One region of the Pantoea sp. S-LA4 genome, then DNA from elsewhere that is predicted to be linked to it. Evidence: predicted binding sites of a transcription regulator. Region 1 holds the regulator's gene; the other holds the start of a gene.
The links. The regulator LexA, encoded in region 1, represses DNA repair genes until DNA is damaged. The targets are predictions, from matches to a motif close to TNCTGTATGTACATACAGNA.
Positions count from the first base shown of each region.

Region 2: ACX3P5_RS10660 (DinI-like family protein) is a predicted target of LexA. The motif match lies at 3,926-3,945, and genes of this name have one in related genera.

Region 1 covers NZ_JBTLRC010000002.1:32,109-42,622, reverse strand. Annotated here, with positions in the region: gene zur (zinc uptake transcriptional repressor Zur) at 146-667, shown strand; gene ACX3P5_RS01090 (CsbD family protein) at 741-953, opposite strand; gene dinF (MATE family efflux transporter DinF) at 1,125-2,447, opposite strand; gene lexA (transcriptional repressor LexA) at 2,549-3,163, opposite strand; gene ACX3P5_RS01075 (diacylglycerol kinase) at 3,270-3,638, opposite strand; gene plsB (glycerol-3-phosphate 1-O-acyltransferase PlsB) at 3,767-6,190, shown strand; gene ubiA (4-hydroxybenzoate octaprenyltransferase) at 6,475-7,359, opposite strand; gene ubiC (chorismate lyase) at 7,371-7,883, opposite strand; gene psiE (phosphate-starvation-inducible protein PsiE) at 7,970-8,380, opposite strand; gene ACX3P5_RS01050 (UTRA domain-containing protein) at 8,452-9,159, opposite strand; gene ACX3P5_RS01045 (ABC transporter substrate-binding protein) at 9,375-10,436, shown strand; gene ACX3P5_RS01040 (alkaline phosphatase family protein) at 10,457-10,514, shown strand, end outside.
Region 2 covers NZ_JBTLRC010000002.1:2,086,863-2,097,376, reverse strand. Annotated here, with positions in the region: gene ACX3P5_RS10700 (hypothetical protein) at 119-478, opposite strand; gene ACX3P5_RS10695 (hypothetical protein) at 600-818, shown strand; gene ACX3P5_RS10690 (hypothetical protein) at 867-1,067, opposite strand; gene ACX3P5_RS10685 (hypothetical protein) at 1,377-1,625, shown strand; gene ACX3P5_RS10680 (helix-turn-helix domain-containing protein) at 1,703-2,329, opposite strand; gene ACX3P5_RS10675 (hypothetical protein) at 2,468-2,854, shown strand; gene ACX3P5_RS10670 (hypothetical protein) at 2,838-3,179, shown strand; gene ACX3P5_RS10665 (hypothetical protein) at 3,343-3,609, shown strand; gene ACX3P5_RS10660 (DinI-like family protein) at 3,648-3,887, opposite strand; gene iraP (anti-adapter protein IraP) at 4,064-4,360, shown strand; gene ACX3P5_RS10650 (DUF6388 family protein) at 4,560-4,883, opposite strand; gene yedD (lipoprotein YedD) at 5,108-5,590, shown strand; gene amyA (alpha-amylase) at 5,629-7,110, opposite strand; gene fliT (flagella biosynthesis regulatory protein FliT) at 7,211-7,576, opposite strand; gene fliS (flagellar export chaperone FliS) at 7,576-7,983, opposite strand; gene fliD (flagellar filament capping protein FliD) at 7,993-9,420, opposite strand; gene ACX3P5_RS10620 (FliC/FljB family flagellin) at 9,757-10,514, shown strand, end outside.

The DNA of each region.
Region 1 (10,514 bases):
CCGATAACGCGCCATCGCGATACCCTACTCCTCTTTGCTACTGTTTTTACGCGCAAAAAGGCGTGCTGATCCGCCCGGCAACCAACCTCTGCGCGGCTAAATTTTGTGTGATAAAATAACATCACTTATCCAGCGGAGAACTTTCATGTCAAACATGACGTCACAGCAAATAATGACCCAGGCGGAAAAACTGTGCCTGCAGCGCGGTGTGCGTCTGACGTCGCAACGGGCGGAAGTGTTGCGATTAATGGCTGAGCAGCCAGGTTCAATTAGTGCCTATGACCTGCTGGATCAACTCCGGGTCAGCGAACCGCAGGCCAAGCCGCCCACCGTTTATCGGGCGCTCGATTTTCTGCTGGAACAGGGCTTTATCCACCGGGTAGAGTCCAATAATAGCTATGTTATGTGTCACCATTTCGATGCGCCGGCCCACACGTCGGTGATGCTGGTATGTGACCGCTGTGCCGCTGTAACTGAGAAACAGGCACAGGGCGTCGAAAAGATCATCGCGACACTGGCTGGCGAGGCACAATTTGCCCTGCGTCACAGCGTGATTGAAGCACATGGATTATGTGAGAGTTGTGTTGCAGTGGAAGCCTGCACGCACCATGAAAGTTGCGAGCACGATCATCAGAGTGAGGGTAAAAAGCGGGGAAAACGCGGGTAATGTGCACATCCTTGTGCGGTTGCCGGTATGAGCCGTACCGGCGGGTAGGAGCTTTATCCGTAAATCTGCGTGATTACCAACGGTAATCTTTGTTCTGACCTTCCCAGTCCGTTACTTCGCGCTCTGCATCTTCTTTTGCATAGCCATAACGTTCCTGAATTTTTCCGACCAGCTGATCGCGCTTGCCTTCAATAACCTGCATGTCATCGTCGGTCAGCTTGCCCCATTTCTCTTTCACGTTGCCTTTAAACTGCTTCCAGTTGCCGCTCGCTTGATCTTTATTCATGGCAGACCTCTATGTCATCCTTTGGTTGCATCATTTATCTTGAAAGAAAACAAAATGACGATATAAAGCGCTGGTTTACTGCGCTGCTTACGGTTAATTGTAGTAGAAGACTTTAGAGTTGCCGGAATAATACAGAATAATCTGTAGCGAACCGGCTAAAGCCGCCCGCTATCAGGCGTCGAACCAGCTGTTCTGCTGCCAGTGTTTACGCCAGATCAGCCACAGCGACACGCCGCGCAGCGCCAGGAAAACCGTTACCGCCAGCCACAATCCGTGGTTGCCCAGTATCGGGACGCTGAGCAGCGTCAGGAAGTAGCCGAGTGCCGCCATCATCATGCTGTTACGCATCTCCCGGCCACGGGTCGCGCCAATAAACATGCCATCCAGCAGATAACACCAGACGCCAATCAGCGGCAGAATAACCTGCCATATCAGATAGCGATCGGCGGCCTGTTGCAGCGGTTCAAGGGAGGTCAGCAGCGCAACGATGTGCGGGCCGCAGAGTGCATAGAGCAGCGAAAAACCGATTGCCACTACCACCGCCTGGCGGCAGGCGGCATGCCAGACGCGCAGCAATTTGCTGCCATCTTTTGCGCCGTGTGCTTCGCCGGCAAAGGCTTCCACCGCATAGGCGAAACCGTCAAGCGCGTAGGCGGTAAAGGTGATAAACATCAACAGCACCGCGTTGACTGCCACCACCTGCGGACCGATGCGCGCGCCCAGTACGGTCAGTGAGGCAAAACAGAGCTGCAGCAGTAACGAACGCAGCATGATGTCGCGATTAAGCCGCAGCAGGCGCTGAATATCACCGCGCCAGCTCTGCTTCAGTATTGCCGTAGTGATGCCGCGCAGTTTCAACACCCGCCAGACCATTACCGCACCGACGGCCAGCGTGATGTACTCTGCCAGTGCGGTCGCGGTTGCCGCTCCCGCCACGCCCCAGTGCAGCCCCATCACCAGCCACAGATCGAGCACAATATTGACCAGATTACCGACCACCAGCAGGATGACCGGTGCCCGCGCATACTGCACACCGAGCAGCCAGCCAAGGATCACCAGGTTTGCCAGCGTGGCAGGCGCACTCAGCCAGCGGATCTGAATAAACAGCGTCGCCTGTTGCAGAACCTTGGGATCGCCGCCAATCAGAGAGGTCGCCAGGCGGGTGATGGGGGTACGCAGACAGATGAACAGCACGCCAGCCAGCAGCGCAATGATTAAAGGCTGGGTCAGCGCGCGTGCCAGTGCCGTTTTATCGCCCGCGCCGAATGCCTGCGCCGTCAGGCCAGTGGTACTCATTCGCAGGAACAGCAACAGCATGAAGAGGAAACTGGTGACTGTCGTCCCGACCGCCACCCCGCCAAGATAGACCGGGCTGTCGAGATGACCAATGACAGCGGTATCGACCACACCCAGTAAGGGTACGGTGATGTTAGAAAGGATCATCGGCAGCGCGAGCCGCCAGAGTTTTTTGTCGGTAGCCGTTAAAAAACGCATTCGCAGTTCCGTGCTCAGCGCTGCAGAGAGGGGAGCTGCAGCGACAAAATTAGGGCCGACAGAATAGCATCAGACGCTACGAATGCGCGGTTATATCAGGCTCAGAGCCACTCGCCGTTGCGAACCACACCCACCGCCAGACCTTCAACGGTCAGTGACTGCGCGCGCGTATCGACGACGATCGGATCAAAGTCGCTGTTTTCCGGCAGGAGATGCACGATAGCGCCCTGCTTTTTCCAGCGTTTCACCGTCACTTCATCATCAATGCGGGCCACGACAACCTGGCCGTTACGGACATCCTGGGTTTTATGCACCGCGAGCAGGTCGCCATCCATAATCCCGATATCTTTCATCGACATTCCGCTGACGCGCAGCAGGAAGTCGGCAGAGGGTTTGAACAGGCCCGGATCGACTTTGTAATGAGTTTCGATATGTTCCTGCGCCATGATCGGCTCACCGGCAGCGACCCGGCCAATTAACGGCAGACCTTCAGAGGCCTCTTCTTCCATTAACAGACGGATACCGCGCGAGGCGCCAGAGACAATCTCAATCACCCCTTTACGTGCCAGCGCTTTAAGATGCTCTTCTGCCGCATTCGGCGAGCGGAAACCCAGCTGCGCGGCAATTTCTGCACGCGTAGGCGGCATGCCCGTTTGAGTAATATGGTCGCGAATCAGGTCATAGACCTGCTGCTGCCTGCTGGTTAATGCTTTCATCCCGCCCCCTGGTTGTTTATACAGTCGCTGTGAGTATATACAGGTATTGGCGAAATGGAAACCGATTCTCAGGCAAAAACGCGCCAGATGGCGCGTTGTGGAAGGGTTATCGCAAATGTGTCCAGAGCAGCGCGATCCAGACAAACAGTGCCAGTAAGATACTGATCAGCACCGCTGCCGAGCCCATATCTTTTGCCCGACCGGCTAACGGATGGCGCTCCTGACCGATACGATCCACAACCGCCTCGATGGCGCTATTGAGGATTTCAACGATGACTACCAGCACCACAGCGCCGATCATCAGGATGCGCGAGACGATATCGACATCCAGCCAGCAGGCCACAATAATGGCGACCAGCGCGGCCAGCGCTTCCTGCCGAAAAGCCGCTTCATGCTGCCAGGCGGCACGCAGGCCCTGCCATGAGTAACCTGCGGCTTTCACAATTCTTACAAGACCGGTGGCATTATTTGCCATATTGGTGGAACCCTTTCATCGGATTGACGTCAATGTCTGGGCTGCGTGCAATTGGCACCACCACAGATCTTCGCTGCGCTTTCTGGTATGCTTGCGGCGCTTTGCTAACAAGAGGCTTCATGTTGTCTATGTCAGGTTGGCGTAAACTTTATTACAAATTACTGAATTTACCACTGTCGTTTTTGGTAAAGAGTAAGGCCATTCCGGCCGATCCCGTTTCTGAACATGGTCTGGACCCGACCCGGCCCATTATGTACGTTCTGCCTTACGATTCGAAGGCCGACTTACTGACTTTACGTGCGCAGTGCCTGCGGCATCATCTGCCCGACCCGCTCTCTCCGCTGGAGATTGATGGTTCACTGCTGCCGCGCCACGTTTTTATCCACGATGGCCCGCGCGTCTTCCCCTATTTTGTGCCCAGCGTCGAATCGGTGAAGATTTTTCACGATTATCTCGACCTGCATCGCAATAACCCCAAACTGGATATCCAGATGCTGCCGGTGACGGTGATGTTTGGTCGTGCGCCAGGCCGTGAGGTTCAGGGCGAAGATGCACCGCACCTGCGGGTACTGAACGGCGTGCAAAAGTTCTTTGCGGTGATCTGGCACGGACGCGACAGTTTTGTCCGTTTCTCGCCGACCGTTTCGCTGCGCCGCATGGCGACCGAGCACGGCACCGACAAATCGATCGCCCAGAAACTGGCCCGGGTGGCGCGCATTCACTTTGCCCGTCAGCGTCTGGCGGCGGTTGGCCCGCGTTTACCGGCACGTCAGGATCTGTTTAATCGCCTGTTGCAGTCCAAAGCGATTGAAAAAGCCGTCGAAGATGAAGCCCGCAGCAAAAAAATCTCCCATGAAAAAGCGCAGCAGAATGCGGTTGAGATGATGGAAGAGATTGCGGCGAACTTCTCCTATGAAGCGATCCGCGTGACGGATCGCGTGATGGGCTGGCTCTGGAGCCGTCTCTATCAGGGCATCAACGTTAACGGCGGCGAAAAAGTGCGTCAGCTGGCGCAGGATGGACATGAAATCGTCTACGTGCCGTGCCATCGCAGCCACATGGATTACCTGCTGCTCTCTTACGTGCTCTATCATCAGGGACTGGTGCCGCCGCACATTGCCGCCGGTATCAACCTCAACTTCTGGCCAGCCGGACCGATCTTCCGTCGTCTGGGCGCGTTCTTTATTCGTCGTACCTTTAAAGGCAACAAGCTGTATGCCACGGTGTTCCGTGAGTATCTCGGCGAGTTGTTCACCCGCGGCTATTCGGTGGAATACTTTGTTGAAGGCGGTCGTTCCCGCACTGGTCGTCTGCTCGATCCGAAAACCGGGACCTTAGCGATGACCCTGCAGGCGATGCTGCGCGGCGGTAATCGCCCGATTACCCTGGTGCCGATTTACATCGGTTATGAGCACGTGATGGAAGTCGGGACTTACGCCAAAGAGCTACGCGGCGCGGCGAAAGAGAAAGAAGGCTTCATGCAGATGGTGCACGGCTTGCGTAAGCTGCGTAACCTCGGCCAGGGCTACGTTAACTTTGGCGAACCGCTGCCGCTGGTTAACTACCTTAACAAGCGGGTGCCGGAGTGGCGTGACGCCATCGATCCGATTGAGCCGCAGCGTCCCAGCTGGTTAACCCCGACCGTCAATGACATCGCAGCGAGCCTGATGGTGCGCATCAATGAAGCGGGCGCGGCCAACGCCATGAACCTGTGCGTGACCGCGCTGCTCGCCTCACGTCAGCGCTCACTTACCCGCGAACAGCTGATTGAGCAGCTTGAGTGTTATACCCAGCTGCTGCGTAATGTGCCTTACTCTGCCAATGCCACCGTCCCTGACCTCTCCGCTGAGGCGCTGCTGGATCACGCGATGGGCATGAATAAGTTTGAAAGCGAGAAAGACAGCATTGGCGACATCATCATTCTGCCGCGTGAGCAGGCCGTGCTGATGACCTACTATCGCAACAACATTCACCACATGCTGGTGATGCCGTCGCTGATCGCCGCCATTGTGCAACAGCACCAGACACTGAGCGAAGCTGAGTTGCTGCGCCAGGTGAGCCTGATCTACCCGATGCTGAAGAGCGAACTGTTCCTGCGCTGGCAGACCGATGAGCTGCCGCAACTGCTGACGGAACTCAGTCAGGAACTGGCGCGTCAGGGCCTGATTACGCTGGATGATGGCCAGCTGCGCTTTACGGCGGCCCGTTACCGTACGCTGCAACTGCTGGCTGCCGGGGTGCGTGAAACGCTCCAGCGTTATGCCATCACCTTCTCGATTCTCAGTGCGAAGCCGGCGATTAACCGCGGGACGCTGGAAAAAGAGAGCCGCACACTGGCACAACGTCTGTCGGTGCTGCACGGTATCAACGCGCCGGAGTTCTTCGACAAAGCGGTCTTTACCTCGCTGGTGCTGACGCTGCGTGATGAAGGGTATATCAGCGACAGCGGCGATGCCGATGTGGTGCAGACGCTGGCGACCTGGCATATTCTGGCGGACCTGGTCACCAGCGATGTGCGCATGACCATTGAAAGCGCCGTGGCACACGACTGACACAACAAGCGTACAGTAAAAAGGCGACCTCATGAGGTCGCCTTTTTTATAGGTCAGGTCTGGTCAGATTCGCCGTGAGACGGTGCCTGCTCAGGGAACACGGTCAGACAGGAAAGACGCAAAAGCGTCATCCCTGACTGCTCGTCCCGCGCCCTCCCTGGCGCGGGACGCTTTCCTCTTCTGCCCGTATTCCCTGCGCGTTGAGCTTATCCATTGCTGTCGGATTCATCCTGCATCGGGTTTGGCGGCCTCCCGGATCGCCTTTTTGGTGCCTGAATCCCCTATCAGAACAGCTGGCTGAACGGCGGCGTATTCATCAGTACGCCGAGGAACAGTACCAGCCCGACATAATTGTTGTTCAGGAAAGCCTTAAAGCAGGCGGGGCGCTCGCGCCGGACGATCAGCTTTTGTTGATAAACGAACAGAGCAGCAGCCAGTATCAGCGTCCAGTAAAAGGCCGCGTTGAGTTGCAGCAGCATACCGACCCACGCCATTAGCAGCAGCGTCGCCAGCTGCAGCAGACCGATGATTAACTTGTCGAAACGACCAAACAGAATCGCGGTCGACTTGACGCCAATCTTCACATCATCGTCACGGTCCACCATCGCATAGAGAGTGTCATAAGCCACGGTCCAGCAGATGTTGGCGAAGAACACCAGCCAGCAGACCAGAGGTAAGGACTCACTAACCGCAGCCCAGGCCATCGGGATCGCCCAGCCAAACGCGGCACCCAGCACCACCTGCGGCAGATGGGTATAGCGCTTCATGAACGGATAAACCCAGGCGAGCGCCAGACCGACCACCGAGAGTAATATCGTCATCAGGTTCATGGTCAGCACCAGCGCAAACGCCACCAGCGCCAGTACCACGAACAGCAGTCTGGCTTCCCGACTGGTGACCGCGCCACTGGCTAAAGGCCGATGTTTCGTTCGCTCAACGTGTCCATCCACCTTACGGTCGGCAAAGTCATTAATGACGCAGCCCGCTGCACGCATCACGAAAACACCGGCAACAAACACCAGCAGCACCGGCAGCGGCGGGATCGCCATATCAGCCAGCCATAATGCCCACAGGGTGGGCCACAACAGCAGTAAGGTGCCGATCGGTTTATCAATGCGCATCAGGCGGCTGTAGGCCTGCCATTTATTGATATGTAAGCTCTTTTCCACCACAGGATTCCTCAGGCCAGGTCGCGATAAAGCGGCGAAGCCGGTAAAAACAGTTCCGTCAGCAGCAGCGGTTTGCCGGAGAGCCGCAGACGCGAGCGACGTCCCCACAGCGCATCAACTTTGCCCGGTTCGATAAAATCACGGGTCAGGGTTGATGAGGAGAACAGATAACGGCCCAGCGGGCGCGTACCCAGCTGCTGCAGCATCGCTTCCGGGCCATTCAGGGTACTTTCCGGCACCAGCGTGCGGCCAGCCAGCCAGGGTACGCCGTCGCCGAACAGCAGCACTTCGCGCAGCCAGAAGCGCTTATCGTCCGGTAACAGGGCCTGTTCATCGTCTAACTCGCTGGCGTCAATAAAGCCTTCACGTATCGGCTCTACCGTCACCTGCTGGCAATGCTGCTCGAAACGGCGGGTCATGGAATCTTCCTCCATCAGCCAGTCAAGCAGCGACGGCGCAAGCGCGGCCTGCGTCGGTGAAAGCCAGTTGAGCGCACGTAATAAGCTGAGTGCGTCTTGCGACATAGCACCACTCCCAATTATTTTCAGGGCGCCAGTTTAACGCAGAGTCGCGCGATGAACACCTGCCGTCGTTGCGGACGGCAGCGGGTTTATTCGCGTTTCAGGCGGTTGCTGTTCGCCAGCCACAGCGTCACCACCAGAATCAGAATCGCGGCGGAATAGCAGAGGGTATCGAAGGGATTTTTATGATCGACAATGATCAGGCGGATAATTGCGGTGATACCGATATAGACAAAATAGCGTAACGGGAAGTGATAACCAGACTGAAAATACTTAACAATCAACGCAATAAATTCAAAATAGAGGAAATAGATCACTATTCCCTCAATCAGCAGATAGGAAGACGACTCTTCACCGGTACTGAACAGTACGTTCGCCAGGTGAATGGTTTCTTTGCCGAGAAAGACAATCAGGATAATTGCCAGGCTAAGCAGGCCCAGATTCAGCACCCATTGCAGTACGGTCGCAAGGTGGCGGGCCAGCGGATTTTTGTCACTCATGTAGCGCCTCAGAAGAGAGTTATTAGCGGACGCTATCATGCGTGAGTGTGACCTGAATCACAATATGGCGCTTAGGCTTCGACATCAACACACAACGCATCGTAGCGCCAGTATTCGCAATCACAATCAATGACCTGCTTTTGCCGATCGCGGTTAATCCGGGTAATCAGTAAGCCCGGGCTGCCAGCGGCAACGTTCAGCGCGGGCGCGGCGATCTCTGGCAACGGGCCTGGCAGAATGGTAAAGCGCGCGCCACCGTAGCGAATGCCGTAGCGCTGGTCATAGAGATCGGTCAGTGAGCGGGTGAGATCTTCATCAAGCAGGCCGGGAAAAAAACACGGATTAAGATAGTGTTCCACATACAGCACCGCGCGGCCGTCAATGCGCCGAAGCCGGCGAATGCGGTAAACCGGTGTTCCGGCTGGCAACAGCAGTGCTGTCGCTATCGCGCCCTGCACCGCAACCTGTTCAGCCGCAATCACCTCGGTGGTTGCCTGGCGCCCCTGCTCGCTTGCCATGGCATGAAAATGGCTGTGATGCAGCGGATTGTAGATCAGCCTTGGCGGCGCAATAAACCAGCCACGACGCAGCTCACGGTAGATCACGCCCTGCGCCTCCAGCTTGCCTAAGGCTTCACGCAGGGTGATGCGGGTGGTACTGAACGCCTCACTCAGCGCGCGTTCCGCAGGCAGTCGCCCGCCGCTGAACTCACCCGCCTGAATACGGCTGAGTAAGGCGCTGGCGATCACGTCCGCCGTTTTGAGTGCTATCGACTCCACAACAGTAGCCTCATTTTGGTGCGATTCCGCACTGTGACCGTTCAGATGCGCGCCTCAGCCCTTGCCAGAAACTGGCGGAGGATGAGCGCTGGCCTTCCGTCATCCCCGCACAGTATCGCTTTGTCATAAATCGTTCATATACAGGGGCTACATTGGCTCGGTTCTTGCTGGACTAGACCAGTCAGGCCCATCAACTTACACCCGGAGCAACTGAGATGAAAGCGTTTATCGCCTCTGTAGTAGCCAGTGCTGTAGTGCTCGCCCTGCCCGTTGCGCAGGCCGCCGATAACGACCTTGCCGCGCTGGAAAAAGCCGCGCGCAGTGAAGGTCAGATTAACAGCGTCGGCATGCCGGACAGCTGGGCCAACTGGAAAGATACCTGGAACGATATCAGCAGCAAATATGGCCTTAAACACAGCGACACCGATATGTCATCGGCCCAGGAGCTGGCGAAATTTGATGCCGAGAAAGAGAACGCCAGCGCCGATATCGGCGATGTCGGCGCGGCATTTGGCCCGGTAGCGGTGGCGAAAGGCGTCGCTCAGCCTTATAAACCCACGCACTGGGATCAGATCCCCGACTGGGCTAAAGACAAAGAGGGGAACTGGGCGCTGGCCTATACCGGCACCATCGCCTTCCTGATCGACAAGCAGCAGGTGAAAGATATCCCGCACAGCTGGGCCGATCTGAAAAAAGGTAAGTATGTGGTTACTATCGGTGACGTGGGCGTGGCTGCTCAGGCGGCGAATGGCGTACTGGCAGCAAACTACGCTTTAGGCGGCGATGAGAAGAACCTGAAACCGGCGCTGGCCTTCTTCGGCGATCTGGCGAAACAGGGTCGCCTTGGCGTTACCGATCCGGTGATTGCCAACATCGAAAAAGGTGAAGTTCAGATGGCGGTGGTGTGGGACTTTAACGGCCTCAACTATCGCGACCAGATCGACAAAAATCGCTACGAAGTGGTGATCCCGTCAGACGGCTCGGTCACCTCCGGCTATACCACCATCATCAACAAATATGCGAAACACCCGAACGCCGCCAAACTGGCGCGCGAATATATCTTCTCAGACCAGGGTCAGATCAATCTGGCGAAGGGTTACGCCCGTCCGATTCGTGCGGAACATCTGACGCTGCCAGCCGACGTTCAGGCCCGTCTGCTGCCGCAGTCTGAATACAAAAATGCCCGTCCGATTCAGGATCAGGCCGCCTGGGATAAATCCTCGAAAATGCTGCCGCGTCTGTGGCAGGAAAACGTCGTTATCAATATGCAGCAGTAAAGCGCGGCAAGGAGCACGGAATGAAGACTATCCTGGTGGTGCTGGACGGGTTGAGCAATCAGGTGGCGCAGTATGCAA
Region 2 (10,514 bases), 2.1 Mb from region 1:
ACAGCCTTAGCTCAAATATCGATGCGCGCCTTTTCAGGCAATAACGAGTGAAACCCGGTTAAGGCCCTCTGGCCCCAGATGTGATGCGCTCAGGTTTCAGGCAGCCCGATGAATGCGTTCACTGCGCTTTTTTACACTCATCGATCAGGGCCGCTACCGATGCGCTGATGTCGGCGGCGTGCGGGTCATAAAAAAATTCAGTGCTGGTTTCGCTGTGGCTAAATTTGGCTATTTCGACCCAGGCGATAACGGTTCCGTCACCTTGTTCAAGGTTATAGCGTTGCGTACCGCCAGGTAGCGGATCGTCCTGATCCAGATAAAGGTGCCGGCTGATGGCAGCTGAGTAGAGACAGGACTGCACCTGATCAGGATGCGCATTAAAATAGGCGGTTTTAACTTGCGGATGTAATCCAACCCGACCGGTATCCACACAGCCGGCCACCATCATTAAAGCGAGTACTAAAACTGTTTTCTTCATCAACTCAAACCTCATCACGCTGCAGCATTTTTTTTGTCCATTCCGTCAGCCCTGAATCAGCGCCGGACACGGCACAGAATAGCCTGAACTATACTTATCTTTTTTCAACGAGGAGGATGAGATGATCAATCTTCGAGAGATGAATGAGAAAATTCATCAGGTGCTGCAGGCCGATGAAGCGTCAGGGTTTACGCCGCAGACTGCAGAGCAGGTATTAGCGGTGGTGAAATCTTACTGGCAGGAGGGCGATGAAACGATAAGAAACGACATCACCCAGAAATTGTCCCGTCTGGAAAAATCGGGCGTACCTTTTCCGGATCATTACCTCGATACGCTGTAGCCTTCCGCTAAACCACAATGCGCCCCTGCGTGGGGCGCGATCTCTTCACTACTGCGCTTTGTAGGGATCTTTTTTATCATCCTGACTATCATCGTTCTTACGCGGCACTTCGCCATGATCTTTTGGCGCATCAGTAGCGGGATGATCGTCCTCTTCATAGGCATTGCCGACATGTGGCGCCGCTTCCGGCAGGCTTTTACTGACTTCACCTTCGTGTTTACGTTCTTCATTGGTTTTATGTTTAAACATACTTCACTCCTTTTTTTTCTGTCCGTTAAGTCTAGACCAGCCAACAGATGCTGGCAGGCGGGTCCACGTTCAGATAAAAAAAAGCCCGCACGAAGCGGGCTGAATCGGAGTTTTCTCTCGTGTGCTGCACGGCTTTATTCGTTGCGTGTCAGTGTGTAGCGGGATCATGCTAACGGGGTAGAACCGGCGCGGGAATGGACAAATCTGTTATCTGGCGTGCGGCAGGTCACAAATTAATCGATTAATAAATTCGATTGAACAGATTAATAAAAGGCATATAGTGACCTGCGTTACCAGGAGATAGAAATTATGTTACGAGACTATTTAAAGATTGAAGCTGACGATCAGCTGATTAAAAACCGTACCCTGAGCCTGAACAATCGCGGTCAGGAAGAGGTCACTGAGTGGACCATCGTCAGCCCGCACGGCGTCAAAAAAGGCGGCGTGACCCTGTTCGATAAACTGAGCACCCGCCGTTCATGGTGTGTCGGCTATCGCATCACGCAAACCGATCTGCATGGCAATGTGGTGGTGGATAAGCTGACTGACGCGTTATAAGTTGTCCGACTTTTGCCGTAGTAAAATGTGAACTTTGTTGGAATTAACCCGCAGCGTAGCGGGTTTTTTTATGTCCGCTAACGATAGCGGCGCAGTTCTACCAGCGTGCCGGCCAGCTTTATGCCATCGCGACGGGAATGCAGCAGTGGAAAGTCGATGTTCTCCGGTGCCAGCTCAAACTGCACAACACCGCTCTCACTGCTGCGTTGCCGGTATGTACGCAGCAGTGCGCTGTTCTGCTGCAGCGCCAGCACGCTGTCGCCGGGCAGCGGTGAGACGGCCGGATCGATGATCACCACATCATTGTGCCTGATAGCAGGCGTCATGGCCTGTTCCTCAACCCGCAGGGCAAAGCTCTGCTGAGAGAGCGCCATGTCGTTATGCATCAGCAAATCATACTTCACCGAAGTGGCGTCATTCAGCCACCGGGCGACGTCGCGCTGATTGAGCAACGGAATCTGATGCAGGCCGGCAAATCTGCTTTCGCTAAAAACAGGACCATCGCCATCTATCAGATAGGCAGGCGCGCATCCCAGCGATTCCGACAGCCGCAGCAGATTTTCACCACGCGGTAACGTCTCCTCTTTTTCCCATTGTGAGATCGCCACATGGGACACTTTTACCTGTTCCGCCAATTGCTTCTGCGTTAATCCCAGGTTTTTTCGTCGGTGGCGAATACGGTCGCCCAGCGTTTCGTTTTTCATCTGCTTGACATTCAGGTTAAGAATGACTTAAGTATACTTAACCCTGGCATTTAAGCAATCTTAAATTTCAGGCAGGGGACGTGCCTGTTGTTGCACGCCGTGGTGTTCCAGTGACCTTACCGGGTAGAGGGGTGCGGCATGGAAAGTAGTTTAATTACCAGTATGGGTGCGTTGGTTTTGGGTGGGGGCGCGGCGGCACTGTTCTGGAAACCATTATTGGCGGGTATCGCGTCAATCGTGACCAGTAATCGGGCCGGCGGCGAAATTATAACCAGTTATAAAGAACAGGTGGTGTTGCTGAAGGAGAGCAATCTGCTGATACGAGAAGAGAACGACGAGCTACGAGAACGGCACGATAAAAATTTGCGGCGTATCTCCATGCTCGAAACCGATCTTCGGCTTATCAAGAATGCGTTAGGGATACTGCTGGCAATGACAGAGGCCGATCACAGCGATAAGTTTCGCAACGAGGTCGATCGCCTTATCTCAACTCTGGAGGATCGCAGCGATGGTGACGATAAATAGTCCTGCTACAACCCTGTTAAACAAGCGAAAAATTATCCTCGGCGGCGTGATGCTGGGCTGCTCGATGATCTGCGTGCTGATGACGATTCTGTTTCTTTATGTCAGCAATACGGCCAACCGGCGAGTGGCAGAGATTCGGCAGGAGTATCGCAATATAGCGGCAAAACGTGATGCCCGGGTCGATTTGCTGACTAATCAGGTGACGACGTTACAACACAAACTTGATGCGTTACCGGACCGCACGGCGATCAAAACGGTGGATAAAGTCAAAGAGGTAGTGATTGAAAAAGAAGTGTCACCGATGCATTCGCAACCCAGGCCATAACTTCCGATTATTCTTAGTGCGGCTTCGCTATTATCGACTAGTTTTAAATCTCCGGGCGACATTTTCTTTCGCTGTATTGTGCGAAGAAAAGGCCCGCAGATTGGCCGGTTGATGAACCGCTACGCCAAATCACTTTGGATAACTAACCAGAAGGACATTTAGCATGAGCGATTCAACAGAAACCAAGAGCAAAAATGATTACCTGCGTGATGTCACCTCTCAGCTGAAAGAGATGCGCCACTATGCGCAAACCAACACCGAGACGCTGTCAGCACATTGGTTAGCCTTCGACGCGGGCGAATACAAAGACAAAGTTAACGCCGATCGCATCGATGCGCTACTCAACAAGCAGGGTAAGATGCTGGAAGATCTGGATGCGGCCATCCAGGACATTGAGATCGAAATTAATCACAGCGAGCAGGAGAGTTAAGTGATCTCCCGCTAACTGATGCGGTGGCCATTAAGGGATTAATCGGCCACCAGCCACATTTCCGCTTCGTCGAACATCTCTTCAACTATCCGCGCAATCGTCGCTTTGTCGTTCTTACTCAAATCCGTATCAATAGCGTTACGTTCCATCGGTTTGACCTTAACTTCAATGTCAGGAAACACCCGATGCACCCGCTTTTCCAGCTCTTCGAGAATCATCTCGCGCGCACCCGGTAAACCGGCTACGTTACGCTTGTCATAAATCAACTCAACAAACATGATGGCAATCCATTCAGGGCAAAATCGCTGGGATATAATACTGTAAATAAAAACAGTGGCAAGGCGGCGCGCCCGATTACGGGAAATATTTTTATGTCATGCCGGACTGCATCTTGATCTGGCTTATTACTGCATCATCACGACATAATGGCAGCTCAAACATCTGGAGAAGTGCGATGCGACAACTGGTCATTGATATTCTGCTTAAACTGGCAAAGATGGACGTCGACGCGAAAGAGCTGACCGCCCAGCTTGAAGCGCAATCGCTGCTCGTTGCTGCGTTACTGGTGCAGGCCAAACAGGACAACACGCTGACGATTAGCGAGACGGTTCAGGATGCTATTGTCACGGCGTCACGTTCGTCGACCGACTTTTTGCAGTCTGACGTAGACCTGCTGCTGACGCACATTAATCGTCTGCTGGCAGTGGCACAATATGTGGAAGTAAAAGGAAAGATGGCAGAAGAGGAGTAGCCGGAGAAAAAAATTCGCCTCTGGAGGTGAAATCCAGCAACACCTCCAGAGGCAGTGCAAAAGCACTATTCGTTCAAGGACAATCACGACCGAAGTCGTAGGATGAAGTTATACACTTTCCTCGTCCTTGTACAACTTTATCGGCGGTTATCTCACTGGTTGGAGGTGTATAAAAAATACACCTTACAAGACTGGCCGATCAGAGCTCGTTTTTGATGCAAAACTCTTCCCAGCTCATGCCCAGCGATTCAGCATGTGATTTGAGATAGGTCTCAATCGCCTCAGCCGCCACCGCTTTATCTGGCTCAGCCAGCTGTATCGAAAAGATCATCCCATCCAGATTTTTCTGACGTAAAAAAGCCGCATAGATGCGTTCAGCGTGCCATTCACGCAACTGACGCAGGGAAAGATTGGCCGCGCGGGCGTCGCTTTCGGTCAGCTCATCCAGCGCTGCCTGGAAATCGGGATGAGCGGTAAAGAACATGTCGCGCGCCTGCGCGTAATACGCTTCTGGGGTTTTCATAGCCGGGTTCCTGAATATCTGTTGCAGCCCGCCAGTGTAGCGGGTTGCGCCAGCCTTGTCAGGAAGCGATGCTACGGCGTGGCAGAACAACGGTACTGACGCCGACTTTATACAAGACAATGAAAAAAAACGCGCCGGGCGCGGCTGGATCAGCCGGATACCTTGCGCACTGGCGTGGAAAAATTATAACGTAGCCGCCATTGACGCGATCTTAGGGATTAAACATGAAAAAGTGGATGCTGATTGCCACGCTGGCACTGGGCGGTTGTGCGCAAATCAACGATTATGACAGTGCGGTGCAAACGCCGGCGCCGGCGAATCTTCAGGGTAACTGGCAAACCGTCGGGCCTCAGGGAAAGCTGATTAGCGATCAGGCAATGGGCTCGCTTATTGTCAATGCGGATGGCAGTACGCTGGATTGCCGTCAGTGGCAGCGAGTGATTGCCAAACCCGGCAAACTGACGTTGCTGAGCGGTGATTACGTTAACGTAACGCGTCAGGTTCGGGTGATGCCGCTGGTGGTGGATAACGGTGAACTGAGTTATGACGGGCTGACGCTGCGCAAAGTGGATCGTCCGACCCTTGAGTGCCAGCAGGCGCTGGAGGAGGTGGCGAAGCAGCCAAAAGCCGCCATCATTCAGAATATTGAACCGCAGCTGCTGCGGACCCACATTACCGATAACAATGCGGCGGCCTTATCGCAATAATGTGATCTGGCAGGGCCGCGGCCCTGCCAGAAGAGGCACTACTCTGCGACGACCCAGACGCTGACGCTGCCGCCGTTACAGACAAACACTGCATTACCCTGATCATCGGCGGTAATCGTTTCTTCACGGTTTGCCAGATGATCGCGCCATACCTTGCCGGCATAGCCTTCACCCATCGCCACGGCTTTTTCGCCCGCCTCGCCATTCGACATGATTACCACACAGCCCGGCTGCGTTTCGGTTCCGCTGCGGCTAAAGGCAACGCAGTTAGGATGATCGAAATAGTCGGTCTGTACGCCCCAGCCATACTGCTGGCGCGCCCGGATTAACCCTTCCAGCTCCGGGATCACCGGCATCTCAATCTTATGCTTCTCACCGTCGCCACCGGTATCTTCGTAACTGGCGCCGAACAGATCGGGATAGAAAATGGTCGGTACCCCTTGTTCTCGCAGCAGGATCAGCGCGTAAGCCAGCGGTTTAAACCAGGCTTCCACCGGCGCTTCCAGCGACTGTAGCGGCTGGGTATCGTGGTTGGCGACGATCGTCACCGCATGCCAGGGATCGGCCACCACCAGCGAATTAGCAAAGATCTGACTCAGATCGTAAGCGCTGCCTGCGGTTGACGCCTGGTGGAAGTTCATGTGCAGTGGCGCATCAAACAGCATGGTTTTGCCTTCCACCTGATGCACATATTCCTGCAGCTTGTCGGTTTCAAACGACCAGTATTCCGCGACGATGAACATCGGCTCTTCGGCCACTTCCTGAATGTGGTCGATCCAGGCTTTATAGAACCAGGCCGGGATATGTTTCACCGCATCCAGACGAAAGCCGGTACACGGCACCTGTTCCATCACCCAGCGCGCCCAGTATTTCAGCTCTTCGCTCACCGCTTTATTGCGGAAATCGATGTTCGCGCCCATCAGATAGTCGAAGTTACCCAGCTCATTATCCACCTGATCGTTCCAGCCTTCGGCGGTGTAATCATTAATGATTTTAAAGACGCCGTTTTCATCCGGATTTTCGATATGGTCGACGCCGCTAAAGCATTTATGATCCCAGACGAATTTAGAATATTCACCGGCGCGCACCGGGTAGGTGAACTTCGTCCAGGCTTCGCACTCCACCACCTCGTCGTAAATTTCATCACGGTTGTCCGGATTGACGCGGTTGATGCGGATCTGCTCTTTTTCATCGGCACCCATTTTATGGTTGAGTACCACATCCAGCAGCACGCCGACGTTGTGGCTGCGCAAGGCATCTGCTGCCGCCAGTAACTGCTGTTTATCGCCATATTTGGTGGCAACGCTGCCTTTCTGATCAAATTCACCGAGGTCAAACAGGTCATAGCTGTCGTAACCGACCGAATAGCCACCCGATTCCCCTTTATAGCTCGGCGGCAGCCAGGCCATGGTGATGCCGATTTCGCTGAGCCAGGCCGCGCGATCGGCGATTTCCGGCCACAGTTTGCCGCCATCCGGATAATACCAATGGAAAAACTGTAATAACGTCGGGTTTTGCATCTACTGCACTCCAGGGGATGATGAGAATCAAGTATGGAGTAAGCGGCAGAAAAGAGGCGCCGCGCAGAGAAATAAATCTGGCGGCGGGAGAGAGCAGCAATCAGGAGAGGGTTTCGCGCGGTACCATCACAACACCGCCTTGCTTACCGTAGGCAGAAAGCACCGATTTCTGGCGCGCATTCTGGCCGACCAGCGAGGCCAGCTCATCCATCCGCGCCTGCAGCAGGCGTTTCACTTCACTCTCATTATCCAGAATATGACGCAATACCGGACGCAGCTGCTCCTGAACCTGAACGGAAGGAGCGGCAGCTTCTGTCGATTGTGCTAACGATTGCACCGCGCTGACATAGTCCATCTCCCTGCTGATCAATTCATCCCATTCGCCCTGTGCGGCGTGACGCAGCATTCCCTGGCTGAGATCGAGTAACTGTTGGTAAACGGCAATCAGATGCGGTGCAATAGTCATTAAACGGCGTCCTGAATCAGGTTAGGTTGAACCACTTCTTTCCACGCGTCGGCGATGTTGCGCAGTAAGCCTTCGACTTCTTCGATAGCTTCTGCATCATTGTGCAGGTTGGCCTGCAACAGACGACGCGTCATGTAGTTGTAAAGACCCAGCAGGTTGTCTGCCAGCTCATCACCACTGTTTTCACTGAGGCCCTGTTTGAGGCCTCCTTCAATAATATTGATAGCTTTGGAAAGGGAATTACCTTTGCCTTCAATATTGCCATCCTGCATAAACAGGCGAGCGCGAATCAGCGCGCTGAGCGCGCCATCAAACAGCATAACCACCAACTGGTGCTGGCTGGCGCTCATCACGGCGCTTTCCACGCCAATTTTTGCATAGGCTTTGGTGCCTGTAGCGCTGTACATGGTCACTCCTTACGATTTGGAACTGCTTGACGTCATGTTGTCAAACTGCTGAGTCAGGTAGCTACTGGTGCTGTTGAGTGAACTCATCGTCACATCGAGCTGGGTAAATTGCGCCTTATAGCGGGCAATCAGGTTGTCGATGCGAGTGCTCATTTTGTTGTACTGATCGGTCAGGTTGTTGAGCGTCTTGCTCACGCCATCCTTCGCCGCCTGAATGATGCCGGTTGATGAGAGCCAGCCGGTCAGGTTAGTGGCGATTTTGGTGGTGATGCCGGTGGTTTTGCCGTCGCCGATCATCATCTCTTTAATGCCGTCAGGATCTTTATCTAAGGCGGTTTTCAGTACCGCCGAGTCCAGCTTCAGTGCACCGGTGGTCGGGTCTGAAGAGATACCAATCTGCGATAGGGTTTTATAGCTGGATGAGCTCGCGGCATTAGTCAGCAGACCTTTTAACTGCGTCTGTATAGTGCGCAGCGTACTGTCGCCCACCAGCGCGCCGTTGCTGGTATCCTGCGCCGTTGCACCCACATCAACAGCGGTATATTTGGTCAGGCTGTTGAACTGATCGAGCAGGGTATTGTACGCATCAACAAAGGTAGAGAGCGCCGTCGTCACCTTGCTGGTGTCTTTAGCGACGTTCAGGGTCTGGCTGGTGGTGGTGGTGTCTTTCAGATTAAGGGTGATGCCCTCTAAGGCGTCGCTGATGGTGTTGCTGCTGCTGGTGATGGCAACATTATTCACCGTCAGTTGGGCATCCTGTGCCGCCACGCTCAGATCCATAGGATTATCTGCATCGGTTTTAGTGGCATCAAAACCCACAACGTTTTGCAGCGTATCGTCGCCGGTCACGGTCACGGAGGAGACCGCATATTTCTCACCGGTTTTCGCCGCCGTTAATGAGAGCCGATATTCACCGTCACCCGATTTAATGATGCTGGCGCTCACGCCGGCACCCGCTTTATTGATCGCGTCACGCATACCGCTCAGCGAGGTCTGATCGCTGGTGAGCGTAATATCTTTACTGGTGCCGTCAGCCAGCTTGATAGAGAGCGTACGGCTGGCCGCTGAGCTGTCGCCCAGTACGGCGGTGTTGCTGCTCTGCACGCCGGAAGTCAGGGTTTGCGCCTGCGCCAGCTTCGACACGCTAATGGTATAGCTGCCGGCTACGGCGCCGCTCGCGGTGGTGGCGCTAAAGGCGCTGCCGGTGCTGGTGGCGGTGGTGGAGCTAAACAGATCGGCGCTGTTCAGCGCGGTATTCGCGGTCTGAAAGGTCGTCAGCGCGCTGGAGAGCGTACCGTAAGCGCTGAGCTTAGCGGTATAGGCGCTCTGCTGGGTTGAGATCGGTGTCAGCGACGCTTTTTCAGATGCCTGCAAATTATCCAGAATCGTACTTAAATCGAGTCCTGAACCGATACCCAGGGTGGAGATAGTAGCCATGTTGCTTCCTTATATGGTCGACACGGAGTTTGAATACCTGAGTTATCGGCCTTGATTAACGAAAGTTTAAGGTTATTTGCCTTAGGGTAATGAGGTAAATAGGGCATATAGAGAAGGGTATTTCAACGACTAGAAAATTAATCAATTAAGTCTAAAGAAGTGCGGCAGGGTGGCGATAACCAAAAGCGTGACAGGTTGAAGCAAAAAAATTCGCCTGGTACTAAAAAAATTCTAAAGGTTGTTTAACGGCAGACGATAACAACTTTGACGGCGCTGAAGCCGGCGGGTTGAAGCCCACACCTTAACCGAAAGACTTGATTAACAGGAAAATTTATCATGGCCCAAGTCATTAATACCAACAGCCTCTCGCTGATCACTCAGAACAACATCAACAAGAACCAGTCAGCTCTGTCTACTTCTATCGAGCGTCTGTCTTCTGGTTTACGTATCAACAGCGCAAAAGATGACGCTGCTGGTCAGGCAATTGCCAACCGTTTCACCTCTAACATCAAGGGCCTGACTCAGGCTGCGCGTAACGCCAACGACGGTATCTCTGCTGCGCAGACCACTGAAGGCGCGCTGTCAGAAATCAACAACAACTTACAGCGTATCCGTGAGCTGACTGTTCAGGCTCAGAACGGCACCAACTCTGATTCTGACAAATCTTCAATCCAGGACGAAATCAAATCACGTCTGGACGAGATTGACCGCGTATCTGGCCAGACCCAGTTCAACGGCGTGAACGTGCTGGCGAAAGATGGCGCTATGAAAATCCAGGTTGGCGCGAACGATGGCGAAACTATCACTATCGACCTGAAGAAAATTGACTCTTCTACTTTAGGTTTGAGCACTTTCAATGTTACTGGTCCTGTAAGTAAGACTGGAACTTTGTCTGGACCTTCAACTGCAAACCTACAGAGCTACTACGGTGCAACCACCAAAATGACAACTACTTCAGTTGCTGAAGCTGCTTCTGGTGACGATCTGGCTACTCGCCTTGGAGTAGATAGCGGTAGCGTAGCCATTGCGAATGCTGCCGTTGCCGATGATAATGGAAACTTGTTTGCTAAAGTTACTATCACTCCTGGCAGTGC